2 linked regions of the Adhaeribacter arboris genome follow. Each later gene encodes a partner of the first gene's protein in a complex. Links are inferred from orthologs where the notes say so. Each region holds a gene or a part of one and is shown on either strand. Other genes may lie near its edges.

Region 1 (12,027 bases):
GGTATCTTTTAATAGCAAGATTTTTAAGTAATGCTGGCTATAATGTTCATTTATTTATATCAAATTTTTCCCATAAAGATAAAACTTATGTAAACGACCAAAAACAAATTCGGCTTAATTCTAATTTAAATATTGTACTGGTAGAAACCACTGGATATGAGCATCATATTTCGTTTAAACGAATCAAATATGAACAAACTTTCGCTAAAGGGGTGGCAGCAAATCCTAACAATATTCCGCCGCCCGCAATTGTAATCCTGAAGGAGCCGGCAATTTTTATGTACAGTTTTCTGAAATCCTTCATTCAAGAGGCTAAAGCTAAGTTAATTTTAGATATAATTGATTTATGGCCAGAATCGTTTGAAGTAAAATTACCTAAGCTGATACGGAAGTATAGTAAAGTAATTTTCTGGCCATTTTACAACAGGAGAAAAAATATTTACTTAAACGCCTCCGCTGTTACAGCCGTATCTCCGGATTATCTGGAACAGGTTTTACAGTACAATAAAAAAATTGCGGGAGAAGTAGTTTATTGGGGTTGTGATGTACCTTCCTTAGAAAAAGAAATGCAAGATGCCGATGGTAGCCTTTTAACTCAGTTACATTTGCCGGAAAAAGGAAGTAATATTTGGGGAATTTATGCGGGTACTTTAGGAGAAGGATACGATATACCCTCGATACTTGAAACAGCAAAAAAAATGCAAGTAAGTGCGCCCAATCTTAAATTTTTGATTGCGGGCAAAGGCCCCTTATTAGAAAATGTAAAATCAGCGGCTAAGGCTAGTTCTAATATTATTTACCTGGGTAGTTTACCCACCAAAACGTTATACAAATTATTTTCTTTCTGCGATTTCGGTTTTTCTACCTATGCGGATGGATCGGCAGTATCCATGCCAATTAAATGTTATGATTACTTTGCGGCGGGGCTTCCTTTAATCAATAGTTTAGGTAGAAATTTAGAACATCTAGTTACTACCAGAAAGCTAGGTTATCAATATAAAGCCGCTGATGTTGATTCTTTAGTGAACGCGATAACTTTACTGTTAAATAGTGATTTACAGCAAATGAAGAGTAGATGTAAAGAAGTAGGAACTGAATTTACAAATTCAGTTCAGTATGGTAAATACATAAAAGTAGTTAGAAATGTAGAAAATTTAGGATGGAGTAATTGACATATTAAAATAAATTTTCTTCATCCAACTATAAATTATTATGAAATCTGCCATTTAAACGGAATAAAAACTAATCTTAAATCATATAGTTAAGTTCTTGATAAAATTAATTAACTACGAACCATGGATGGTTTTGTATTCCTGATAGGACATGCCAAATAAACCACCTAGGGTACCTAAAGCCGACCCAACTTGCAGAAAACTGCGGGCTATAATGGCTTTATCGACTGTAGTAAGACCAATTACTATATTGAAAATACCACGTACGAAACGGACCCCACTCATTGCTAAACAATAAAAATAAGCAAAAGGGAAAGTACCTTCATAAAGCGTGGCACGGGTGGCCCCTTCGCCAGCACGATACCCTCGTAAAAAGAACCAGCGCAAAGAGGAACGGGAGATAGGGTAATATTCCTGAACCGGAGCGTCCGGGGTAAAAACAGCCTTAAAACCGGCTTGTCGGCATTTAATACAAAAATGAAGATCAGAGGAACCGGTAAAAGCAAACCGTATATCAAAAGCAGGATTTATAACTTCTAACACCCGCCGCATTAGCAATAAATTGTTAGTGTAAAACCGGTTTGTCGGCCCTACATTTTTTTTTATATGACTGCCATAATCCAAAACTTTTTCTACCCATTTTTTAGAAGAATCTTTGGCTATTACGTGTACCAGGCTGGTAACAATATCGGCCTGGGTTTGGATTTGAGTATTTACTAAGGTTTGCAGCCAAGTCGTATTGCTGGGCCATTCGTCGTCGTCGATAAAAACTAAAGCCTGAAAGGACGTTTGCAAAAAAAAATCGACAGCTTTATTCCGGGCAGAGACAATGCCATTTTCCGGTTCTTCTACTAAATTTAATTTGAAAGATGCCGTAGACGCTAGCTCCGCAATAATTTTTGGGGTTTCACCGGTGCAATCATTATCTACCACCAAAATCTCGACCTGTATAGCATCACTCACTTCTTGAGATTGCAAAGTTTTTAATAAGTGCTTTAGTCCTCTTGGTCGCTTAAAAGTTATAATGGCTATCAATACCCTGAATGGTTCTTTCATTAATAATAAATTGGCAGCTCCGGTAACGGTTGAATAGTCTAAATACTTCATAAACGTTACACTTTCCGGTTATTCGACCAATAATGTTACTTTGTTTTAAGAAGTTATAGTTTACTTTTTTATTTAATCATTGCTGAATCTCCGAGACTTTGCTTAACTGTACTTTTTTCCGGCAGCTATCCTTTCAATTGCTTTTTCCAGGCGCCGTTGGCGAGTTTCTGGTTTCTTAGCTTCTTCGAGCCAGCGTACGTATTCTTTACGGTGAGTGAAAGCTAATTTTTCAAATATTGCTAATGCTACGGGGTGCTGATGTAATGCTTGTTCTAAATCGGCAGGAATTTCTATTGTTTTAGAAGAACGATCAAGACTGGACTGGTTCAAAATTGCTGCTTCTTGAATGTAATTTGCCATAATAGATGCGTTAATTTCCGAAACATCCCTGAACTTAATGGTTCGCATGTTGCGGCTGGATTCGCCGATTAAGATATTAGCTGAATCTTTCAAGTAAGCGCCTAAAAAAAACGACAGGTTAACATGTTGTTTAAATGCTGCTATCCCGCAAATTAGGCCATTCTTCTCGTAAATCGGCGCCGACCATTTCCAGCTTTCCTGGATATCCGGAACCGCCTTCAAAATAATTTCCCGTAACTTAAAACAAATAGGTTGAGCAAAAGCCGGTGCCTGTTGCATGTAATTTTTAATTTTTTCAGCCGGAGTAAGCATACCTTTTCTTATTTGCTTTACGAATATACAGGTTTTAATGGATGCGGTAAGAAATCAAGGCTAGTATCATTTGCTTGGAAGATTTGAGGGCGGTATAGGCAGACATGCCGTTACCTTTTTCAATTCGGATCTCGGCGGATAGGCGATTAGCTGTAATTCCGGTACCTATTACGAGTGCCTGCTCGTATTTTCGGTAGTCCGCTAAGGCAGCTTCGGTACTTTCCTGATCCGGAGCGTAAAAGTGTGTGGTTTTAGCGTGCTTATTAACGGTAGTAAGGGCAAAATTTTGCGCCAGTCCAGCATTAATAAAAGGTTTAATGTTGGCAAACGGTAAGGTATAACGAAGCAAATTGGTTAGTCCTACGTACCCAAACGCTAAAGTATACGTGCCTTTTTCGTAATTATCCGCAGATTTAATGGTCTGGTAAGTAGCTTTGGTTTGATAAGGTTTCCAGGCTAATTCGTTATGCATTGACCATTTCCTACGGCTGCGTTCCATGATAAAATCAAGATGTAAGCCAATAATGCAGTTTACGTTCGTTTCAAATTTACTCTCTGCTAACTTAGAGTTAGTGTGATTTCCCGAAAAAAGTAAATTAGTTTTACTCATTCCCGCCAGCAATCCGAATTGTACATTTGTATCAAGTTTACCTTTAACTATTTGACTTGTAGCACCGGTTTTATAATTGTTATACTTTTGAGCTAATTGAATTAATTCATTTTTCCGGTAATTCGTTTTATTTATTTCGGAATGTAAGGATAAACAATCGCTAAAAATATTTACCAGTTGGCCTTTATAAATATCGGAAGTAACCAGCAAATTTTGGCCCTTGATGGTAGAGATAGATTTTCGTTGGATTAATTCTTGAACAGACATACCTGGCTTTTGTAAATAATAATGCACTTTGGCATTTTCATCTTTTAAGTAGTACAAATGGGCATAGCCTTTCACCAAAACCGTTAAGAAAACGGTGTCTTTTACCACAAAGTTGTTGTCCAGTTTAGCCTGTTCTATTAAAGTTGCAAGTTCTGTCGGCGATTTATCAATGGTTACAATTTGACTGTTGTATTGTTCACCAGAATTCAAACTAAATCCCCGTATTTCACCAGGTTTATATTTTTGAATGGTGGCGTTTTCACCTCTTTTAAAAGAGATTATCTTCGGGTTTTTTGCCCAATTCTGATCATCAATTAAACCTTGGATAGTATCCTGCGAAGGTAAAATTAAATAAGCCTTCACAAAGTTGCTTTGCCCATAAATTTTATTGCTAAGTAAAAAAAGTAAAAGGCTGATCCAAAACAAGGAAGTATATCTTGTTTGCATTTGATTTTAGAAATGATGTAAATGGATGAATACTATTTTTGCAGGAAAACTATTTAAACCTAAATTCAGCAGTTCCTGTTATTTGTTACCAAGTCAATCGGTAATAAAGTTTGCCTTTCTATTTTTGTAAGCTAAAAATCAGCTAATTGAAATTCAATAATTTAAGTTAAAATCTTATATAAGATGGGGTTATATTTTAATTGAAGTAGTACGTTACTAGAAAAGCGAGCATGGTTTTACGAGCACCTATTTCAGTATACGGATTTAAATAACCGGTACCTTTCTCCAGGCGAATTTCGGCGGTTGTTTGTTTAACTTTTACTCCACCGCCTACTACTATGCCTCCTTCAAATTTTCCGGGATGTTCCAGAATAAATTTATCTGTTGTTTGTTCGTTTGTACGGTCTTGTTCGCTTGCTTGCACGCGGGTAGTAACCGAAGTAGCATAATTACCCGCTAAACCAACATTCATAAATGGTTGACATTTCTGATTCATCCAAGAGTAACGCAGCATCGAAGTTAAACCAAGATAATTGGCTTTAATGGTAATGATACCCGTACTAGAGTAAGTGGCATCTTTTATATCAAATTGGCCTTGCGTGAAATTTCTTTTCCAGGCTAACTCGTTATAGATAGCATATTTTTTTCGGTTGCGCGGTAGTATAATTTGGTGCGAAAAACCGATCATTGGGTTTTTCTGCCAGGTAAAATGCGTTTTAGTGAGGTATTCATATCCCTCACTGATAAATTGGTAATGAGTAAGATTTACCCCAACTACTAAACCAAATTTACTTTCGTGTTTACTAATTATTTTAATGGTTTTAGTAATCTCCGGATTTAAGCGCGTATTAGCTTTTTGTATCAAAGAAGTTAATGCGGCTTTGGTGTAAGAGGTTTTGGTAATTTGCGAATATAAGTCAGAAAAATCATGAAGGTAAGAATACTTTAATTGATCTTTATATTGCTCGGAAGTGCCAAACAATGGCTGACTATTCTTATAAAAGACAAAATTTCTCTGAATTAATTCATCGATAAGCCCTTCGTCTTTTTGGATAAAGAAATGGCTTTTATCTTTCTCGTCGAGTAAGTGATATAAGCTTAAAGAACCTTTTACCTGCTCTAATAAAAATACGGTATCACTTACAATAGTAGGTTTGGAGTTATTCAACAGTTCTTCGAACCGGACCGGAGTTTTGTCAATCTTTACTACTGCTTTTCGGTAAACATCCCCGTTGACAAAGCCAAATCCGTTTAGTTGTTGGATGGTATAATGTTGAATCGTACTTTCAGAATTTGATTTAAAATCAATATAGGAAGGGTTCCGGTCCCATTCTTTGTTATCGATCAGACCAGCTATAGTATCCTGGGACGAAGAAATTAAATAACCAGGCGTAAAGTTTTTTTGGGCGAATGTGTTGAAGTTAGTAACCAGCAGTAAAAAAGTGGCCCAAAGTAAATAAGTAAAAGTTTTTTGCATAATGTATATAAACTTGATTAAATATATATTTTATGCAATATTAATAAAAAAGCCGGAAATTATATATCTCCGGCTTAAAATATAATAAATTTTTAATATTATAAATCCAATACAATAGCGAATATTAAGGGAGCCACAATAGTAGCATCCGATTCAATGATGTATTTAGGGGTATCCTTGCCTAATTTACCCCAGGTTATTTTCTCGTTAGGTACCGCACCTGAATAAGAACCATAGCTAGTAGTAGAATCAGAGATCTGAGCAAAATAACCCCATAAGGGTACGCCGGTACGTTGTAAATCCTGGTGCAGCATAGGAACGACGCAGATTGGGAAATCGCCGGCAATACCGCCGCCAATCTGGAAAAAGCCAATGGTAGATTCTTCTTTCGCCGTTTGCGTATACCAATCTGCCAACAGCATCATGTACTGGATACCGGTTTTCATGGTATGCACGTTTTGGATGTCGCCGCTAATTACGTGACCCGCATAAATATTTCCTAAGGTAGAGTCTTCCCAGCCTGGTACAAAAATGGGGAGGTTTTTCTTGGCCGCTTCCAACATCCAGGAGTTTTTTGGGTCAATTTGGTAGTATTGCTCTAACTCGCCGGAAAGTAAAATCTGATAAAAAAACTCGTGCGGAAAATAAGCTTTGCATTCCTGATCGGCTTTTTCCCAAAACTTTAATACGGTATCTTCAATGCGGCGCATGGCCTCCATTTCTGGAATACAGGTATCCGTTACGCGGTTCATGTGCCGATTCAGTAAATCTTCTTCGTCCTGAGCGGTAAGATCGCGGTAATGCGGAATGCGCTCATAGAAGTCGTGGGCGACCAGGTTAAAAATATCTTCTTCCAGGTTAGCTCCGGTACAGCTAATAGCATGGATTTTATCTTGCCGGATCATTTCCGCTAAGCTAATGCCTAGTTCCGCGGTACTCATGGCGCCGGCTAAAGTTACCAGCATTTTATTACCGTTCGCTAAGTGGGTTTTATAACCTTCGGCCGCATCTATTAAGGCGGCAGCGTTAAAATGCCTGTATTGATTTTTTAAAAATTCCGTTACCTTCATTCTATGTTAAAGCTTTTTAATTTATGATGAATGATTTAAAAGAAGCTCGTTTAATTATTGCCTAAAGCTTTCTTAAAACTATTGGTCAAACTATAAACGAGCTATTTTAATTCAATTAAAGAAGAATTTATCCGGTTGGTTTTTCAATAATCAAATTGTGATTGGTAAATACGCAAATGTCGGCCGCAATGGATAAACCTTCGCGTACCATTTCTTCGGCGGTTAAATGAGGCGCGTGTTTTTTAAGCGCAGTTGCCGCGGCTTGGGCGTACATACTGCCTGATCCTATGGCCGCAATCTGGTTATCGGGTTCCAGCACGTCGCCGGTACCGGAAATTACCAATAGTTCGTCTTTATTAGCTACTACCATCATGGCTTCCAGACGCCGCAAATAACGGTCGGTGCGCCAATCTTTAGCTAATTCAATAGCCGCACGTTTCATGTTCTGGCTGTAGGCATTTAATTTTTCTTCAAAACGCTCCAACAAGGTAAAAGCATCGGCGGTAGAACCGGCAAAGCCCGTAACTATTTTGCCATCGAGCAGTTTTCTTATTTTCTTTACGTTACTTTTGGCTATGGTATTGCCCATACTGGCTTGGCCATCGGCCCCTAAGGCCACCTGACCATTATGGACTACCCCTAAAACGGTAGTGGATCTTATTTTTTCGAGCGCCATTTTCTTAATTCTAAAAACTTGATAATTACGTACAACTTCTAAACCAGCAATTGGGTTTTCCTTTTAGATTAATTAAGGGTTCAATTGAAAGCGCAAAGCTATTTAAATAATATAGAAGTGCAGGATTTTTTGTATTCCATTTCTGGTTCATTATCCGGCTTAATTCAAAATAGTTTAATTTGCAGCGGGCAGGGAGTTAACATTTGGGTTGGAAAACTACTTATTGCCCATGCTAAAAATCAAGAACTATTTCATTTAAAAAATTTAGTTTCGATTAAAACAAGCTCAGCTATACCTAATTTAATTTTGTGATTTCTATCCATATTTTATATAAGCATACCCATTGTACTATAATAGGTTGGATGATTTTCGTACTAAGTTCGTGCTGCTCCAACGAAAGTTTGAAATTAGATGCCCAGATAAGTTCCTGGGCACCTTATCAGGCAAATCAACAAATAAGATTTCAGAACGAAAACCAGGATTCTTTATCTTTTAGAATAAGAAAAATCCATCGGCAAGAAACCGGTCAGGATAAAGTTTGCGGTGATTACCAGATTGAAACCGTAGAAACCATCTTAACTAATCAGGCGGATACTTCTTTTCAATTCAATGTAGTTCTCACGCAAGGCGTTCTGGTAAAGCTAAATTCCTACTATCGGCAACCGCCAGCCAAAAATGTAGAAGCTTTATTTAACAGTGTTTCGGAATTGTATATTACCAACGACTGGCGCGATCAGTATTTAAAAGAAATTACTTTAAACGGCAAAGTATATAAAAACGTGCTACATATTTACGGTAATAATGTGCCGAATCAAGTTTCGTTTATTGAAATTTATTATAGCCAAAACATGGGTTTAGTTGCTTTTAATAATACAGCGGGTGGTTGGTTTTATTTAAAATAGGTAATAGGATTTAATTTTTAACTTTCAACGTAAAACCTACTGCTTACCCATTACTTTTCGCTAATTCTTTCGGCTAGCCATACATACTCTTGCACGAAAGTATCCACATTACTCTGAAAACTACCCTCGATCAAGTTACCTTCGGCATCTATTTTCTTATCTATAAACGGTATAACCAACATATAAGGAGAAGCTATCCCGAATAAGGCATTAATGAGTAATTGCATTTGCTGGCTGGCCCGCATTCCTCCCATGACCCCCGCGGAACCCGTAACAATGCCAAAAGGTTTATGGATTTGCTTCGGGAAATGATCGAGCAAGTTTTTAAGCGCCGGTGAATAACTGCCATTATATTCTGGGGTAACTAAAATAAAGGCATCCGCTGCAAACATTCTTTTGGCTAGGGCTTTATGTTCTTCCGGCGCTTTCTCCACGGATACAATTACTTTTTGCAACAAGCCAAACCCATGTTCCCGTACATCGATTAATCCAATATGGTGATTTGTTTTGGAGGTGAATAAACGGTGCAGGTAAAGAGCCGCTCTAAATGTAACACTTTCGGCACGCGGACTTCCCGATATAATTTCGATGTTCATAAACTAAATTCCTCAAATTAAACTGTACTATACGCGTTTATGGCTAAAGGTTCAGAATAGCTATTTCTTAAATTGAAAGGTTCGCAAAAAAAAGCCTTTCGTTTGAGAAAGGCTTTTGGTTATTATTGTTTATTAAAATTAAACTAAAATACGAATTGGATCTTCCAGAAGTTTCTTGAAAGTTTGCAGGAAAGCGGAGCCAACTGCTCCGTCTACTACCCGGTGGTCGCAGGATAAAGTAACTTTCATTACATTGCCTACCACAATTTGGCCATTTTTTACCACCGGTGTTTGTTTAATGCCACCTACCGCCATAATACAAGCATCCGGCGGATTGATGATAGCGGTAAATTCTTCGATACCAAACATACCTAAGTTAGAAATAGTAAACGTATTTCCTTCCCAATCGGCGGGCTGCAGTTTCTTTGCTTTTGCCTTGCCGCTAAAATCTTTTACTTCCCCGGCGATTTGGGATAAGCTTTTTTGATCGGCCTGGCGCACTACCGGTACCAGTAAACCTTCTTCCACGGCCATGGCTACCCCAATATTAATTTGTTTGTTAAACCGTATTTTATCGCCTAACCACGACGAATTAACGGCCGGATGCGAACGTAAAGCGGCGGCTGTAGCTTTAATTACTAAATCGTTAAAAGAAATTTTAACCGGACTTACCTCATTTAAGGCATTACGAGTCTCAATAGCTTTGTCCATATCGATCTCCATGGTCAAATAAAAGTGGGGCGCCGTAAATAAACTTTCACTTAAACGTTTGGCTATTACTTTGCGCATCTGCGAAACAGGTACTTCCTCGTAATCCTGACTGGCCGTACCCGCAGCAACTGGTTGAGGTTTAGTTGGAGTTGGTGCCGAGGCTGGAGCAGCTACCGGAGCGGCGGCTGGAGTAAATGATTCTACATCTTTTACTACAATGCGACCATTATCCCCACTTCCTTTAACCTGACCTAAATCAATCCCTTTTTCTTCCGCTATCCGCTTGGCTAATGGCGAAGCAAAAATCCGTCCGCCGGTATTTGCCGAGGCGGGCTGAGCAAATTGCCCGTTTGCTCCCTGGGCCGGAACACTCACATTGGGGTTTGAACCGGCAGGTGTACTGTTATTTAACTGAGCATCCGTTTGGGCATTTTCTATCTGTTCATCTGCCTGCTCTAAATTTTGATTAGGGGTAGCTAGAGCCGGAGCTGCTCCGCCGCTACCGCCATTTAGTAATTGCTGATAGTCGGCACCTTCTTCGCCAATAATAGCAATTACGCCATCTACCGCCACTGATTTACCGGCCTCCACGCCTACGTAGAGTAAAGTGCCGTCTTCGTACGACTCCAGCTCCATGGTGGCTTTATCGGTCTCCACTTCCGCTAAAATATCGCCGGATTTTACCTTATCGCCCACTTTTTTTAGCCAGTTAGCAATGGTACCTTCCGTCATGGTGTCACTCATTTTCGGCATGGTAATTACCGAAGCTTTTACCGGCGCGCCAGATGGTGCCGACGCGGGCGCAGCGGGTGCCGGACTGGCGGCAGGTTTCTCTGCGACAGGAGCAGCAGGTTCGGCTGGTTTTTCGGCCGCTGCTGGTGCACTTCCACCACCTTGGATTTGGCTTAACAAGCCGGATATATCTTCATTTTGTTTACCGATAATGGCTAATACGCCATCCACCGGAACAGAGTCTTTTTCTTTCGGCCCAACGAAGAGTAGCGTGCCATCTTCGTATGATTCTAGTTCCATCGTAGCCTTATCGGTTTCCACCTCGGCTAAAATATCTCCTGATTTTACGGTATCACCCACTTTTTTTAGCCACGATGCAATTACCCCTTCGGTCATTGTGTCACTCATCTTCGGCATTTTTATAACTTCGGCCATGTTTATGTTTTGTTTTTGATGTTCAAAAATAGATTGAAAATTATTTTAATCAAAGTTTTATATTAGTCGATAGATGATAGTCCATAGTCCTTAGTCTAAGGTCTACAGTTTTAGGAGAAAATGTGCCAATTCGTTATAATATTTAAACAAAATCTAAAAGTTTTGACAGCTTAAACCAATAATTCCTCACTTAAAACCATCGGCACGTACTATCAACCTTAAAAAACAGACCTTCAACTATGAACCATGGTCTATGGACTATCGTCTATCGACTAATCAAAACATGGGTCTTAGATGCTCAATATCCATATGCCGGTGAACGCTAAACAAGCTGCCCGTATACTGTAGTAGATATAAACACAGGTTGTGGTGTTCAAAAATATCCATGCAGTGTAACGGATAGTTAAGTAATTTACACAATAAAATGCGCATGGCCCGGCCATGCATGCAAATTAAAACAGTTTCCTCCTCGGGCCGGGAAAGTAGCACATCTAAGAAATTTTGCTGCCGGTCAGCTACATCCTGCGGACTTTCCCCTCCCTCTATTCTTAAATTTATGTCGCCGTTCTGCCATTTTTGTAATACCTCGAAATAATAGGCATCTTCTTCAGGAGTTACCCGGGTACCCTCGCGCGTGCCCCAGCAAATCTCGTTTAAACCGGCGTGTTTCTCGTGCGGAATTCCTAAGTCTATAAAGCCTTGTACGGATTGAATGCTGCGTTGGAGTACCGAGGTGTAAACTTTATCAAAAGCGACGTGTTTATAGCTTTGAAAGAATAACCGGGCTTGCTCCCTACCCGTTTCATTTAACGATGAATCTACCCCGCTGCCTTGGATAATACCTTGCAGATTATAATCGGTTTGTCCGTGGCGAAGTAAGTAAACTTTTTTGATACTCAATTTTAATCTACTTTTGTTTGGCGCAAAATACGAATATCAGGCCGAATGCGAATAGACAAGGTATGAAAAAAGCCGATTATACGCTTGAAATATTAAATAGTTGGAACCAAAATACCATGGGTGGCTACCTAGGTATGGAGTTCACCGAAATGGGAGAAGATTATTTATGCGGCAAAATGCCCGTGGACTACCGCACCCAACAACCCATGGGCCTGTTACACGGTGGTGCTTCGGCAGCTCTCGCCGAAACCTT
Region 2 (12,267 bases), 4.6 Mb from region 1 along the record:
TTGGTAGCCCGAATATTTCTATCTGAGCTTTCCGGTAACAAACTTTCGGCTTTAATTAAATCAGCTATTACTTGTTGGTATACTTCCGCTACGGTAGCCCGGGGTTGAGTTACGGCAGCTTCCGCTTCGTTAGCTGCGCTTTGTAACGCAATCGGAACTCCCAACTGGGTATTAGCCCCACCGGGTTCGTAATTTTGCGCGTACAACCGTACTAATTCAAAATGCATAATTCCACGCACAAACAAAGCTTCGCCTTCTAGCTGTGCTTTTAAATCAGCATCTACTACCGGCAATGCTTTAATAACCGTATTGGCCAGGTTGATGGCCTCGAACCCGGAAATCCAGGTCCGGCTGGCCTCGGCGTTAGTGGCATCTAAAGTATGCCGGGCTAAGGTACGGTAACTGGCAAAAGTGCCTTGCCAACTTATGTAATTATCCGAAGCAAGCAGTTCCGGCAGCAGATTTAAGTTAGTACCGTATAATTCGGGGGTGCCTAATAAGGAGTACATGCCGATCACCGCACTCTCAACGTCCCCGGAAGTAGTGAGAGCTTTGGTTACATCTACTGAATCTTGCGGCTCTATATCTAAGCGGTCGTTGCAAGAGGCAGCTGTTAAAGCCAGCATTCCACCCAATGCTAATTGTAAAATATATTTTTTAGTCATGATTTCTTTTTTGAATTATGCTGAATATAGATGGAATTAAAAGCCGATGTTCACACCAAAAGTGATGGTTCTGGCTTGCGGCGGCGTATAAAAATCGTGGCCTATATTCACGTTGGTGCGGCTGGCCAGGTCGGTGCCGCCGAAATTCGTATTGTTTACTTCGGGGTCGTAACCGGTATAGTCGGTAAAGGTGAATAAGTTCTGAGCGGCCAAGTATACCCGCGCTGAGCTAAGCCGGGCTTTGTTTATGAAACTGGTGGGTAAATTATACCCGAGGCTTACGTTTTTTACCCGCAAGAAAGAACCATCCTGCACCCACCGCGACGATACACCCGTACCATTACCGGCGTATAAACGGGCCTGGGGTACATCCGTTACATCGCCGGGATTACGCCAGCGTTTCATTTGGTCTACGGTTTGATTATCGAAATAATCGCCGTTTACCGATTGGAACAAGCCGGCAATATTGTAAACATCATTCCCGTAAACACCCTGTAACAAAATACTTAAGTCAATTCCTTTATAAGAAAAAATATTCTCGAAGCCACTGATAAATTTAGGATTTGGATTACCTACTTTCTGGCGGAAAGCCAGGGCATAATCGTTTGTAGTGGAGCCCTCTTCGGTGTAATAAAGAGCATCGCCGTTAGCGGGGTCCACCCCGGCGTATTTAGGAGCGTAAAAATAGCCCAGTGGCTCACCTTCGGCAATACGGCCAATGGTACGGCCCCCTCCGTTAATTTCCGCTCCGTTCATGTTTACTACTTTGTTGACATTGCGCGAAATATTAAAAGACGATTTCCAGCTAAAACCGCTTTCGCTACGAATATTTTCGGTGTTCAGCACAAACTCGATACCCTTGTTTTTCAGCGTACCAATGTTGCGGGTAATGGTGGTAAAGCCATTTGTAGCGGGTAAAGGTAGGTCAAGGAGCAAATCTTTGGTGTTTTTGATATAAAAATCTATTTCACCGGAAATACGATCGTTTAAGAAGCCATAGTCCAAACCTAAATCAAACTGAGTGGTTTTTTCCCAGCGCAAATCCGGGCTAGGTAAATTAAAAGGTACGATACCCGCTTGGTCGGCGTAGAAACTGGCGTTATACAAGCCACGAGATTGAAAGTTATTAATTTCGGAATTACCGGTTACCCCAATGCTGGAACGTATTTTCAGGAAGCTGATGGCATTTTTATTCGGCAGAAAATCTTCTTCCGAGATAATCCAGCCTACGGAACCGGCCGGGAAGAAACCATACCGGTTATTCTGGCCAAACCGGGAAGAACCGTCTACCCGCGCTGAAGCCGAGAACAGGTAACGATTATTAAATTTGTAATTGGCCCGGGTAAAATAAGATAAGAAAGAATAACCGGTTTGCGTAGAGGAACCGGCAATTAATTTGGCGGCACTAACGAGTTTTTTATAATTATCGTTCGGGAAACCCTGGCCTTGCACGTAAAAACCAGTAATAGTGGCTTCCTGAAAACTAAAGCCTAACAAAGCTTCCAAACTATGGGTTTCGTTCACTTCTTTATGAAAAGTAAGCGTGTTATTGGTCGTATAGTTCAGGGAGCGAGAGTAACGGTAAGAACCCAAACCCGCGGGGCCGCCATCTAAAGTTTCGCGGCCATTGTAGCGTTCTTCTTCCAGACTCAATAAATCTAGTCCGTATTCCGACCGGAAGGTTAAGGAAGGCGTGAAATCGTAAGAACCGTACAAGTTACTGATGGTGCGGTAGGTAGTGGCTACGTTAGAGGCGCTTTCCACGTCAATCAGCGCATTATAGTACAACATGTCGGCGTTTAATTTACCGGTAGTGGGGTCACGGATGGGCTCCAGCGGCGAAAGCGCATTTAACTGCACCGGGTTCGAAAACTCGTTATCGTCGGCAATCCGGTTATTGATACTCCGGATTAAAGATATGTTGGTACCAATTTTAAGTTTGCTGTTAACGGAATGATCCAGGTTGATGCGACCGGTGCTGCGCTCAAACTCGTTGCCTACAATAATACCTTTTTGTTTGTTTTGAGTACCGCTGATGTAAAAGCGGGTTTTAGCATCGCCACCAGTGGCCGATACGGTATATTGCGTTATGCTGCCGCGCTGAAAGGCTTCGTCGTTCCAATCGGAGTTATACGGGGAGTTAATATCCATTAAACCTTCCAGTTCAAATTCTTCCTGAGCGTTATAGCCTTCGTTCTCGGCCGCTTCCGTGAAAAGCTCCTTGTATTGCGTGGCGTTTAAAAAATCGCGCAAGTGGGTGGGCGTACTAATACCGGTAAAATAGCCTAGTTCAATCTTTGTTTTTCCTACTTTACCTTTTTTGGTAGTAATTAATACCACTCCGTTCGAGGCTCTCGAACCATAAATAGCAGCGGCAGCGGCATCTTTTAAAATTTCGATGGATTCTATGTCATTCGGGTTAATGTCTGCCATGGGGTTAATCGGTTCGGCAGTGGGGTCTCCAATAGAAGTAGACGTTACCGGAATCCCATCAATCACGTACAAAGGCTGATTACTAGCTGAAACCGAGGCAGCTCCCCGCACCCGGATGTTAACGCCCTGGCCTAATTTACCGCCGCCCGAGTTAATATATACTCCCGGCGTGCGGCCCTGCAACGAGGCCTCAAAGCTGTTTACCGGCTGGTTTTCTATTTCTTTGGCGGATACTTTCGTGATAGACCCGGTTAAGTCGGCTTTCTTTTGCGTACCATAACCTACTACTACTACTTCATCTAACTCCGAAACATTAGCTCTTAACTGCGCATCAATAATAGTTTTCTGGCCAACCGGTATTTCCAAGGTGCTCATGCCGATAAAAGAAAAAACCAGCGTAGCATTAGCCGGTACGGGCAAGGTGTAGGTGCCATCACTTTGCGTAGTGGTACCTTCGGTGGTACCTTTCAAAACGACGCTTACGCCGGGTAAAGCCAAGCCATCCTCAGCAGAGATAACCTTACCCGAAACAGTTCTGGTTTGAGCCAGCACCGTATGAAGAATAAAGCTTAAAAAAATAAGACTAAGTGATAAAGCTTTTTGCATAAATTTTTTGTTTTGCGAATTAGTCAAATAAATTTACCGAATATAAGTAACTAAATCCTTTTTGATAAGCTTTATGACCTTTTTAATCAAAATGGCTTATGCGTTCGGGGCAGTATTGTTAAGAACATACCGTATTCAGAAAAACTACCTTCAAATTCAGGGTTATTTTAGCTTAATGATGATTATATTTCCTTAACACAAAAAAGAAGCCTTCGAATTTCTTCGAAGGCTTCTTTTTTGAACTACCTGATTGTTCTTTTAAAAAACAATAAAGAACTATAAGATATACTGACTTAAGTCCCGATTTTTAACCATATTGGTCAAACGCTCATCTACCATTTCGGGCGTAATCATAATGTGGGCGTTGGCCCCGATTTTATCCGGTACATCAAATAAGATTTCGTTTAAAAGTTGGCTTACCACCGTTTGCAGGCGACGAGCGCCTATATTTTCTACTTCGGCGTTAACCTCAAAAGCAATTTCGGCAATTTTATGTAGGGCTTCGTCCGTAAACGTTAATTCTACGTCTTCGGCTTGCAGCAACGCTTCGTATTGCTTCGTTAAGGCGTTTTTCGGGAATTTAAGAATACTATAAAAGTCTTCTTTGGTTAAACTCTGCAATTCTACCCGAATCGGGAAACGGCCTTGTAACTCGGGAATTAAATCCGAGGGTTTTGCTACGTGAAAAGCGCCAGCGGCCACAAACAAAATATGGTCGGTTTTAATTACGCCGTATTTGGTACTTACGGTACTTCCTTCCACAATCGGCAACAAATCCCGCTGTACCCCTTCGCGACTTACGTCCGGTCCTCCCCCGCCTTTGTTACTGGCCGAGGCAATTTTATCAATCTCATCAATGAAAATAACCCCCGCGTTTTCGGCTTTTCGGATGGCTTCTTCTTTCACTTCGTCCATGTCGATCAACTTTACAGCTTCTTCCTCCAGTAAAATTTTGCGGGCTTCCGCAATGGTTACTTTCCGTTTACGCGTTTTCTTGGGCATCATGCCGCTAATCATTTCCTGAATATTCATCATAGAGGCCTCGTCGATGCCGGGGCCCAGTACGCCTACGCCAGTAGAATTATTCTGCTGAACTTTTATTTCAATTTTTCGTTCATCCAGTTCACCGTTCCGGATTTTAATCCGAAACTTCTCGCGGGTACGTTCATTTAGTTCCTGGTCATTATCCGGCATTGCATTTTCGTTAGCGGAAGTAGCGAAACCCGCGTAAGGTTTAGTGGGCGCAGGCGCATTGGTAATAGGCGGAATCAAGGCATCCAGAATAATATCTTCCACTACTTGAGCAGCTTGAACCTTCACTTCTTCTTTCCGCCGCATCTTTACCATATTCACCGACTGTTCTACCAGGTCGCGCACCATACTTTCTACATCACGACCCACGTAGCCCACTTCGGTAAATTTAGAAGCTTCTACTTTGGTAAAAGGAGCATCGGCAATACTGGCTAAACGGCGGGCAATTTCGGTTTTACCAACGCCGGTAGCGCCAATCATTAAAATATTATTCGGTACAATTTCATTTTGCATGTCTGGGTCCGCGTGCATGCGGCGCCACCGGTTACGCAAAGCAATGGCAACATTCCGCTTGGCATCATGCTGCCCGATAATGTATTTATCTAGTTCGGCTACAATTTGGGCCGGCGTTAAATAATGCGTGGTATCTAGCATAATAAGATCAAAGTTGGTTGCCCTTACGGGCAAAAATTTAAATTTTATTCGATTAGGAACAATAGTATAAAGAATTTCATACGATTAAAAGAAAAATAAGCCCGATTATACCCGCGACTTTTTTCTAAAAACCTGGGCGACTTGGGTAATAACCGTAAACGTATTACTAGCTCCCGCTACGTGGTAGTAGGCTCGGGTATAGGCCAGTTCAAACGCCTTTATGCGCACGGTTGCTCCTAAAGCAAAACCCGCCCCGCCTGCTTTTGTTTCCAGGCGTAACTCCCGATTACGTAAATGATTATACCCTACCATAACGTTAAAGTTCTTACTTAGTATAAACTGCCCACCCATCACAAAATGGCGGGCTAATTTATCGCCCAAGCTTTTCTGCTGCGAGCCAGAAATAATTGTTCCGCTTTGAGTGGTATCCTGGTAACCAATATCAAATTGCTGCAGGTGATGAGCGGTAACGGAAAACTGCAATGGCATGTGCTCCGGTTTGTACGTCAGCCCGATTTGCGCATCAAATGGCATGCTTTCCCGCGCACCGCCGGTAAAGGTTTTTAATGGATAGCCTATATTTTTGAGTACTAAACCCATGTAAAACTCTTTATCCGGATGCTTATAAACCCCGCCCAAATCCATTAAAATTGCCGAAGATTTGTACTCGGCAATGCCCGATAAGGCGAATTTGAGCGTAGCGCCTAAAGTAAATGGTTTTAAAACGGAGGCATGGGTTATACTCACTACATAATCCTGCACGGCAAATTTACCCGTTACCTGACCAGTCGGATCGGTTTGGGTAAAATCACCGTAATTTAAATACTGCAATCCCGCACCCCACCGGCCAAGCTTTGGATGATCCAAAGCATAATATACCGAACTTAAAGAAATATCGGCCAAGTAATCGGTATAACTCAGGGCTAACTGTTTTTGCATGCTGGATTGCAGAAGCGCCGGGTTAGCTTGCAGCATAGTAACATCGGTACTGGGCACCGAAACATTACTACCCCCTAAACCCGTTAAACGGGCACCCGCCGGCAAACTTAAAAAATCAAAGGTATGGTGCCCACCCATCTGTGCTGCGGTAGTAAATGCATTTACCATTAAAAAAAGAATCAGGCTGGCCCTTATTTTTGTCAACTGTATGCCCTCCAAAATATGGCCATATCTTCTCTTTTAGGCAACTACCGGAACTGGCGGCACCGGCTCGGTAATTTCCAGAGGAAGCGGTTTTTCAACTTTCTCGTTCAACAATGCAATTTTAAGCACCTCGGAAGCTTTATCTACAAAATGGATTTGTAAATCCTTGATATAATCGGCTGGTATTTCATTGATATCTTTCCGGTTCTTCTGGCACAAAATCACATCTTTAATGCCGGCCCGTTTAGCGGCCAGAATTTTCTCTTTGATACCACCCACCGGTAAAACTTTCCCCCGCAGCGTAATTTCGCCGGTCATGGCCAAATGCGAACGTACTTTTCGTTGGGTATATACCGAAGCAATAGAAGTAAAAATAGCAATACCCGCCGATGGACCATCTTTCGGCACGGCTCCTTCCGGGAAGTGAATATGTAAATCGTACTGGTCGAAAATCCGGTAATCAATGTCTAAATCCGAGGCGTGCGCTTTTAAATAGGAAAGAGCTGTTATAGCTGATTCTTTCATCACATCGCCCAACTGGCCCGATAAAGTTAATTTTCCTTTACCCCGGCTCAGAATAGATTCAATAAATAAAATATCACCACCCACCGAAGTCCAGGCTAGACCAGTAACAACGCCCGCCGTGTCGTTATCCTGGTACATTTCTTTATCAAAAATTTCCGGACCCAGAATCTTTACGACATCGGCCGGCTCCATTATTTTTTTAAATTCTTCTTCTAAAGCTTTGGATTTAGCAATGTTACGGGTAACGGCCCCAATTTTCCGTTCCAAACTTCGTACCCCCGATTCACGGGTATAATCTTCAATTATTTTTTGAATAGCTGCCGTAGAGAAAGTTATATCTTTAGGTTCCAGGCCGTGCTCGGCTTTTTGTTTGGGCACTAAATGTTTTTTCGCAATCTCTATTTTTTCCTCGATGGTATAGCCGGTAATATCAATAATTTCCATCCGGTCGCGCAAGGCCGGCTGAATGGTGTCTAAGGCATTAGCCGTCGCGATAAATAATACTTTCGAGAGATCATATTCCACTTCCAGGTAGTTATCCACGAAAGTACTGTTCTGCTCAGGATCGAGCACTTCGAGTAAAGCTGAGGAAGGATCCCCGCGAAAGTCGGAACTTATTTTATCAATTTCGTCGAGCACAATTACCGGGTTAGCCGAACCTATTTTCTTTATCTGGCTCACGATTTTACCTGGCATGGCGCCCACGTACGTTTTCCGATGGCCGCGGATTTCCGCTTCGTCCCGCACCCCACCTAATGACATCCTGACATATTTACGGCCTAGCGATTTGGCGATAGAACGACCTAACGAAGTTTTACCTACTCCGGGAGGGCCGTACAAGCACAAAATAGGCGCTTTCATGTCGTTTTTGAGTTTTAAAACGGCTAAATATTCAATAATGCGTTCTTTTACTTTCTCCAAGCCGTAATGATCGGCATCCAGAATTTTTTTCGTCCGTTTTAAATTAAAATTATCTTTTGTGTATTCGCCCCAAGGCAAATCCAGCAGAAACTCCACGTAATTCACCGAAACCGGATATTCGGCCGCGGCCGGATTTAACCGGGCTAGCTTTTCTACTTCCTTCTGAAAATGCTTGGCTACGGCTTCGGGCCATTTTTTCTTTTTGGCGGCTTCCCGGAAACGTTCAATTTCCTGGTCCGGACCATCAAAACCCAGCTCGTCTTGTAATACTTTTATTTGCTGCCGCAAAAAATAATCGCGTTGCTGCTGGTCAATATCGGTATGTACTTTATTATGAATTTCGTGTTTAATCTCCAGCAGTTGTATTTCGCGGAGCATGAGTTGCAGCAAAGTAGTACCGCGCTCCACTCCATCGTTAATTTCGAGCAGCGATTGTTTTTGCTGCACTTCTACGTTTATGTTCGACGACAGAAAATGGGTTAAAAAACTAGGAGAATCAATATTATCCAGGGCTACCTGAGCTTCCTGCGGAATTTCTGGATTTAATTTAAGCATTTTGGCCGCCGCATCTTTCAGCGACTGCACCAGGGCTTTTACTTCTTTGTTCGGTTTGGCCGGAAAAGATTCGGGGCAATAACTTACCTTAGCCGTTAAAAAAGGCAGTTCCTGAATAACTTCCTGGATTTGAAACCGCGTTTGCCCTTGAATGATAATAGTAGTATTACCATCGGGCAACACCAGCATTTTTAAAATTTTGGCCATGGTTCCTACGGTAAACAAATCGTCGCGCGTAGGATCATCGCTGTTCGTATTTTTTTGAGCAATCACGCCCACTATTTTATTGCCCCGGTAAGCTTTACGCACTAACCGGATTGATTTTTTACGAGTAACGGTAATGGGCAACACCACTCCCGGAAATAAAACAGTATTTCGTACCGGTAATATGGGCAATACTTCAGGCACTTTTTTTCCGTTGAATTCGCCGTTTTCGGGTTCAGTGGTAATAATAGAAATCATATCTTCATTATCATCGCTCATTAAATCGCTGAGAAATAATTGCTGAAGAATAGTAGTGGAGGTATAATTCATAGCGTACAGGGCCGTGCCAAATTGACAGCAGCTGGCGAAGTATTTCTTAATTTTTAATCAATATAAGTATTTGTCAAGTCCTATGCCAATACAACCCGGGTCAATTTTAAAACTTTCTAAAAAAATTATATTGTTTACGTCCTTCCTTATAATTGACGAGGTAAATGGCAAAGGAAGCCGGTAAATAGTATCTGAAACGTTAAAAATTTAGAAATAGCAAGCTGAAAAGATATTAAATTAAAATAGTAGCCGATTGTCTAATGTAGAGTGCAAATTTATTTTAGAACTTCGGTAATATTAACTTAAGTTGTAATTAGGTTATTAAATCGGGAATAACTACCTGATTTACCTAACATATTGTAGATTTATAAGATTTTCCGGTATATTTGAATTATTGAATATCTTTCCTGAGAATGCTGGATTGGTTGTATGCGTTGTTTTCTTCTAATTTATTTAGTACTGGCTTTATTTTTCACCTCTTGGGAGCCGTTAAAAGCTCAGACCAAACTTTCGCTTAAAAGAAAAGCCGTAACCGACAGCACCCTTCACCAAGGGCAGCCGAAACCCGAAGTAGTTATTGACTTTCCGAATGTTAATAAAATTCCGTACTACGAAAACCGGAGAATTTTAAGAGAGATAAACCGCCTGGAACGCCGGCGTCAATACGATAAAGCTTTGCCTATTCTCCGGGAATACGTCGACAATTTTGGCATTGAGAACTTTTCCCGGAATACTCCTTTGCTTTGGCGCCTGGCCCAATTATACGAGCGGGTAAACGATATGGCTCACGCCAAAGCTTATTACCGTTTGGCTATTAAACACCATCGCGCCGACCTGCAAAATATTAAACAATACTACGACTCGCTGGAAGCAAAAACAAAGTCCTTTTATGTTCCTTTACATTACTATTACGAGCTCGTAGAATACCGGAAATCGGTAAATACTTTTCAGCCACCGAAGGGCGTGTATACCAATATGGGGCCGGATATTAATTCCAAGTACGAAGATTACGGGCCCACCATCAATGCGAATACCGAGCGGCTTATCTTTACTTCGCGTCGCAACCGCGGACCTGCCATTAATTCTGGTTATAACGAAGATTTATTTTACACCGATAATACGAACGGGGCCTGGGAACAAGCGAAATCATTTGGCAAACCCATTAACAGCGTGTACAACGAAGGCTCCGCTTGCCTCAGCAAAGACGGGCAAACGCTTTATTTTGCCCGCTGCGATTGCCCCGACTCTTACGGCAATTGCGACTTATACGTGGCAAAGAAAATGAAAAATGATACCTGGGGTAACGTTAAAAACCTGGGTTTGCAGGTAAATAGTCCTTCCTGGGATTCACAACCTGCCCTTTCGCAAAACGAAGACACTTTGTACTTTGCCTCCGATCGCTTGGGTGGTTTTGGCACTTCCGATATTTACTTTACCTATAAACAAAAAAATGGCCGCTGGGCGCCCGCTCAAAACATGGGACCGGTGATAAATACCCGCGAAAACGAGGTAAGTCCCTTTTTTCACCCGAAATACCAGGTACTTTATTTTAGTTCACGCGGGCAATTGTTGAATAATGGTGATTTCGATATTTATAAAACGTACCGGGTTAACGGGCGCTGGCAGGAGCCGCGCAATATTGGCCCGCTGGTAAACGGCAAAGGCAGCGAATATTACTTTACCATTGATGGTAAATCCCAGAATCTGTATTATGCCCGTTCCGAAGAAAATGATCTAAAGAACCTAGATTTGTTTTCGTTTCCTTTGCCCATGGAAGCGCACCCGCTCGCCGTAACCCGCCTGGAAGGTACCCTCCTGGACTCGGTGACTAACCAACCGCTTACGGGCATAGTATCCGTTATTGACCTTACCAACGGCATCGAGGTAGCATCTAAATACATTCGCAAAGATGGTTCCTTTGATTTTGACCTAATCGATAAAAACCGGTATATGCTTTTGATTCAAAGCCCGGATTTTTTTAGCGTAGAGAAAGAAATTGACTTGAAACAGGACACGGTGTTTAAGATTATGACTTCGGCTATTGATTATAAAATCCCACTCATTTTTAAAAATATTGAGTTCGACGAAGAAAAATCAGACATAAAACCGATTATGGAACCCATCCTTGACCGTATTGTCTTGTTTATGGTCGATCATCCAGCGTTTAAACTCAAAATTGGCGGCCACACCGATGGCAGCGGGGACCTGGATTTTAACACGCAGCTTTCCCAGAAACGCGCCGATTCCATTAAAAAGTACATTGAGCAAAAAGGGAAAATTCCGGAAGGCCGAATTGAAGCCTGGGGCTACGGCAGTTCCGAACAATTACGGGAAGAAAAAACCGAAGAAGATCGCCGCATTAACCGCCGGGTAGAGTTTAAACTGATAAAACCCGAACCTGCCAACTTTAAGGAGTAGAGAACCGAACTTAGTTTTTTAGATGTTATTTGAAATTGCGAAGTTAAATTACACCTAAAAGAACAGATGTTAAAACTGTTCATCAGCCATGAGTAGAAGGTTTATAGGAATAGTCTTAATTTTTATAGCTTTCCAACTCCTAGCTATGATATTAGCTGGCTCTCATGGTCACTATAAATTTCATCCCTATAAGACTGAAGACTGGCTTTTTTGTGGTACGATTGTATTATTTACTTCTATAGGATTTAGGCTTTTATCAAAAAAAAGAATAAGAAAGAATTAAAGGTATCCTTTAGGCTATACATGCTCAGGAAGGACACTTTCATTTAATTCTGCGCTGCCTCTGAACTGGGTACTTGCGGCTGGGGTAAATCGGCTAGAATGCGCTGCGCGATTTTGTTCAGATTATCCCGCACGATTTTATTGATTTCGTTTACATTCGATACGTACGGAATTTTTACTTTATTACCGGCAATGAGTTCGCCTTGCGCATCGAAAATGGTATAATGCACCAGAAATTCGCGGGTAAAATTTTGGGTAGTCCGGTCGAGGCAATTGGTATAATCAGTGTGGATTTCGAACTGATTAATAAAAATATAATAATCCAGATTATAGCGCTCGTTAAAGTACGGGTAGAAATCCGGTGATTTCACTTTTACGCCGTAGTACTTTTCCCCTTCGGCGGCTACACTAACTTCCTCGGGGCTTACTAAACCCGCTTTTTCTTTTTGCTTCCGGAACCAGGCTTCCGGGCCATTTAAAAAAGGTTTTTGTTTAGCGG

The links.
Region 2: the proteins of hslV (region 1) and hslU are in contact, whole or in part, in a solved structure (PDB 1G4A), measured with the Escherichia coli proteins. The link is inferred for Adhaeribacter arboris from one-to-one orthologs.

Annotation. Positions count from the first base shown.
Region 1 is NZ_PYFT01000001.1:1,128,973-1,140,999, reverse strand. What follows is about bases 5,725-8,475. They hold hslV (ATP-dependent protease subunit HslV), read right to left. Parts: upstream 7,499-8,475; coding sequence 6,950-7,498; downstream 5,725-6,949. Other genes in these bases: AHMF7605_RS04730 (NADPH-dependent FMN reductase), read right to left, coding at 8,451-8,475; AHMF7605_RS04735 (hypothetical protein), read left to right, coding at 7,861-8,400; AHMF7605_RS04740 (hypothetical protein), read left to right, coding at 7,583-7,810; AHMF7605_RS04750 (deoxyhypusine synthase family protein), read right to left, coding at 5,851-6,822; AHMF7605_RS04755 (outer membrane beta-barrel protein), read right to left, coding at 5,725-5,752. Also shown: AHMF7605_RS04775 (glycosyltransferase), read left to right, coding at 1-1,172; AHMF7605_RS04770 (glycosyltransferase family 2 protein), read right to left, coding at 1,287-2,279; AHMF7605_RS04765 (YdeI/OmpD-associated family protein), read right to left, coding at 2,382-2,951; AHMF7605_RS04760 (outer membrane beta-barrel protein), read right to left, coding at 2,986-4,275; more of AHMF7605_RS04755, read right to left, coding at 4,472-5,724; more of AHMF7605_RS04730, read right to left, coding at 8,476-8,996; AHMF7605_RS04725 (pyruvate dehydrogenase complex dihydrolipoamide acetyltransferase), read right to left, coding at 9,135-10,874; AHMF7605_RS04720 (histidine phosphatase family protein), read right to left, coding at 11,151-11,774; AHMF7605_RS04715 (hotdog fold thioesterase), read left to right, coding at 11,792-12,027. UniProt on the Escherichia coli protein: Protease subunit of a proteasome-like degradation complex believed to be a general protein degrading machinery. The complex has been shown to be involved in the specific degradation of heat shock induced transcription factors such as RpoH and SulA.
Region 2 is NZ_PYFT01000001.1:5,717,494-5,729,760, reverse strand. The notes cover bases 3,186-6,176. They hold hslU (ATP-dependent protease ATPase subunit HslU), read right to left. Parts: upstream 5,391-6,176; coding sequence 3,981-5,390; downstream 3,186-3,980. Other genes in these bases: porQ (type IX secretion system protein PorQ), read right to left, coding at 5,496-6,176; AHMF7605_RS23290 (SusC/RagA family TonB-linked outer membrane protein), read right to left, coding at 3,186-3,704. In the rest of the region: AHMF7605_RS23295 (RagB/SusD family nutrient uptake outer membrane protein), read right to left, coding at 1-665; more of AHMF7605_RS23290, read right to left, coding at 702-3,185; more of porQ, read right to left, coding at 6,177-6,533; lon (endopeptidase La), read right to left, coding at 6,570-9,068; AHMF7605_RS23270 (OmpA family protein), read left to right, coding at 9,498-11,486; AHMF7605_RS23265 (LysM peptidoglycan-binding domain-containing protein), read right to left, coding at 11,813-12,267. UniProt on the Escherichia coli protein: ATPase subunit of a proteasome-like degradation complex; this subunit has chaperone activity. The binding of ATP and its subsequent hydrolysis by HslU are essential for unfolding of protein substrates subsequently hydrolyzed by HslV.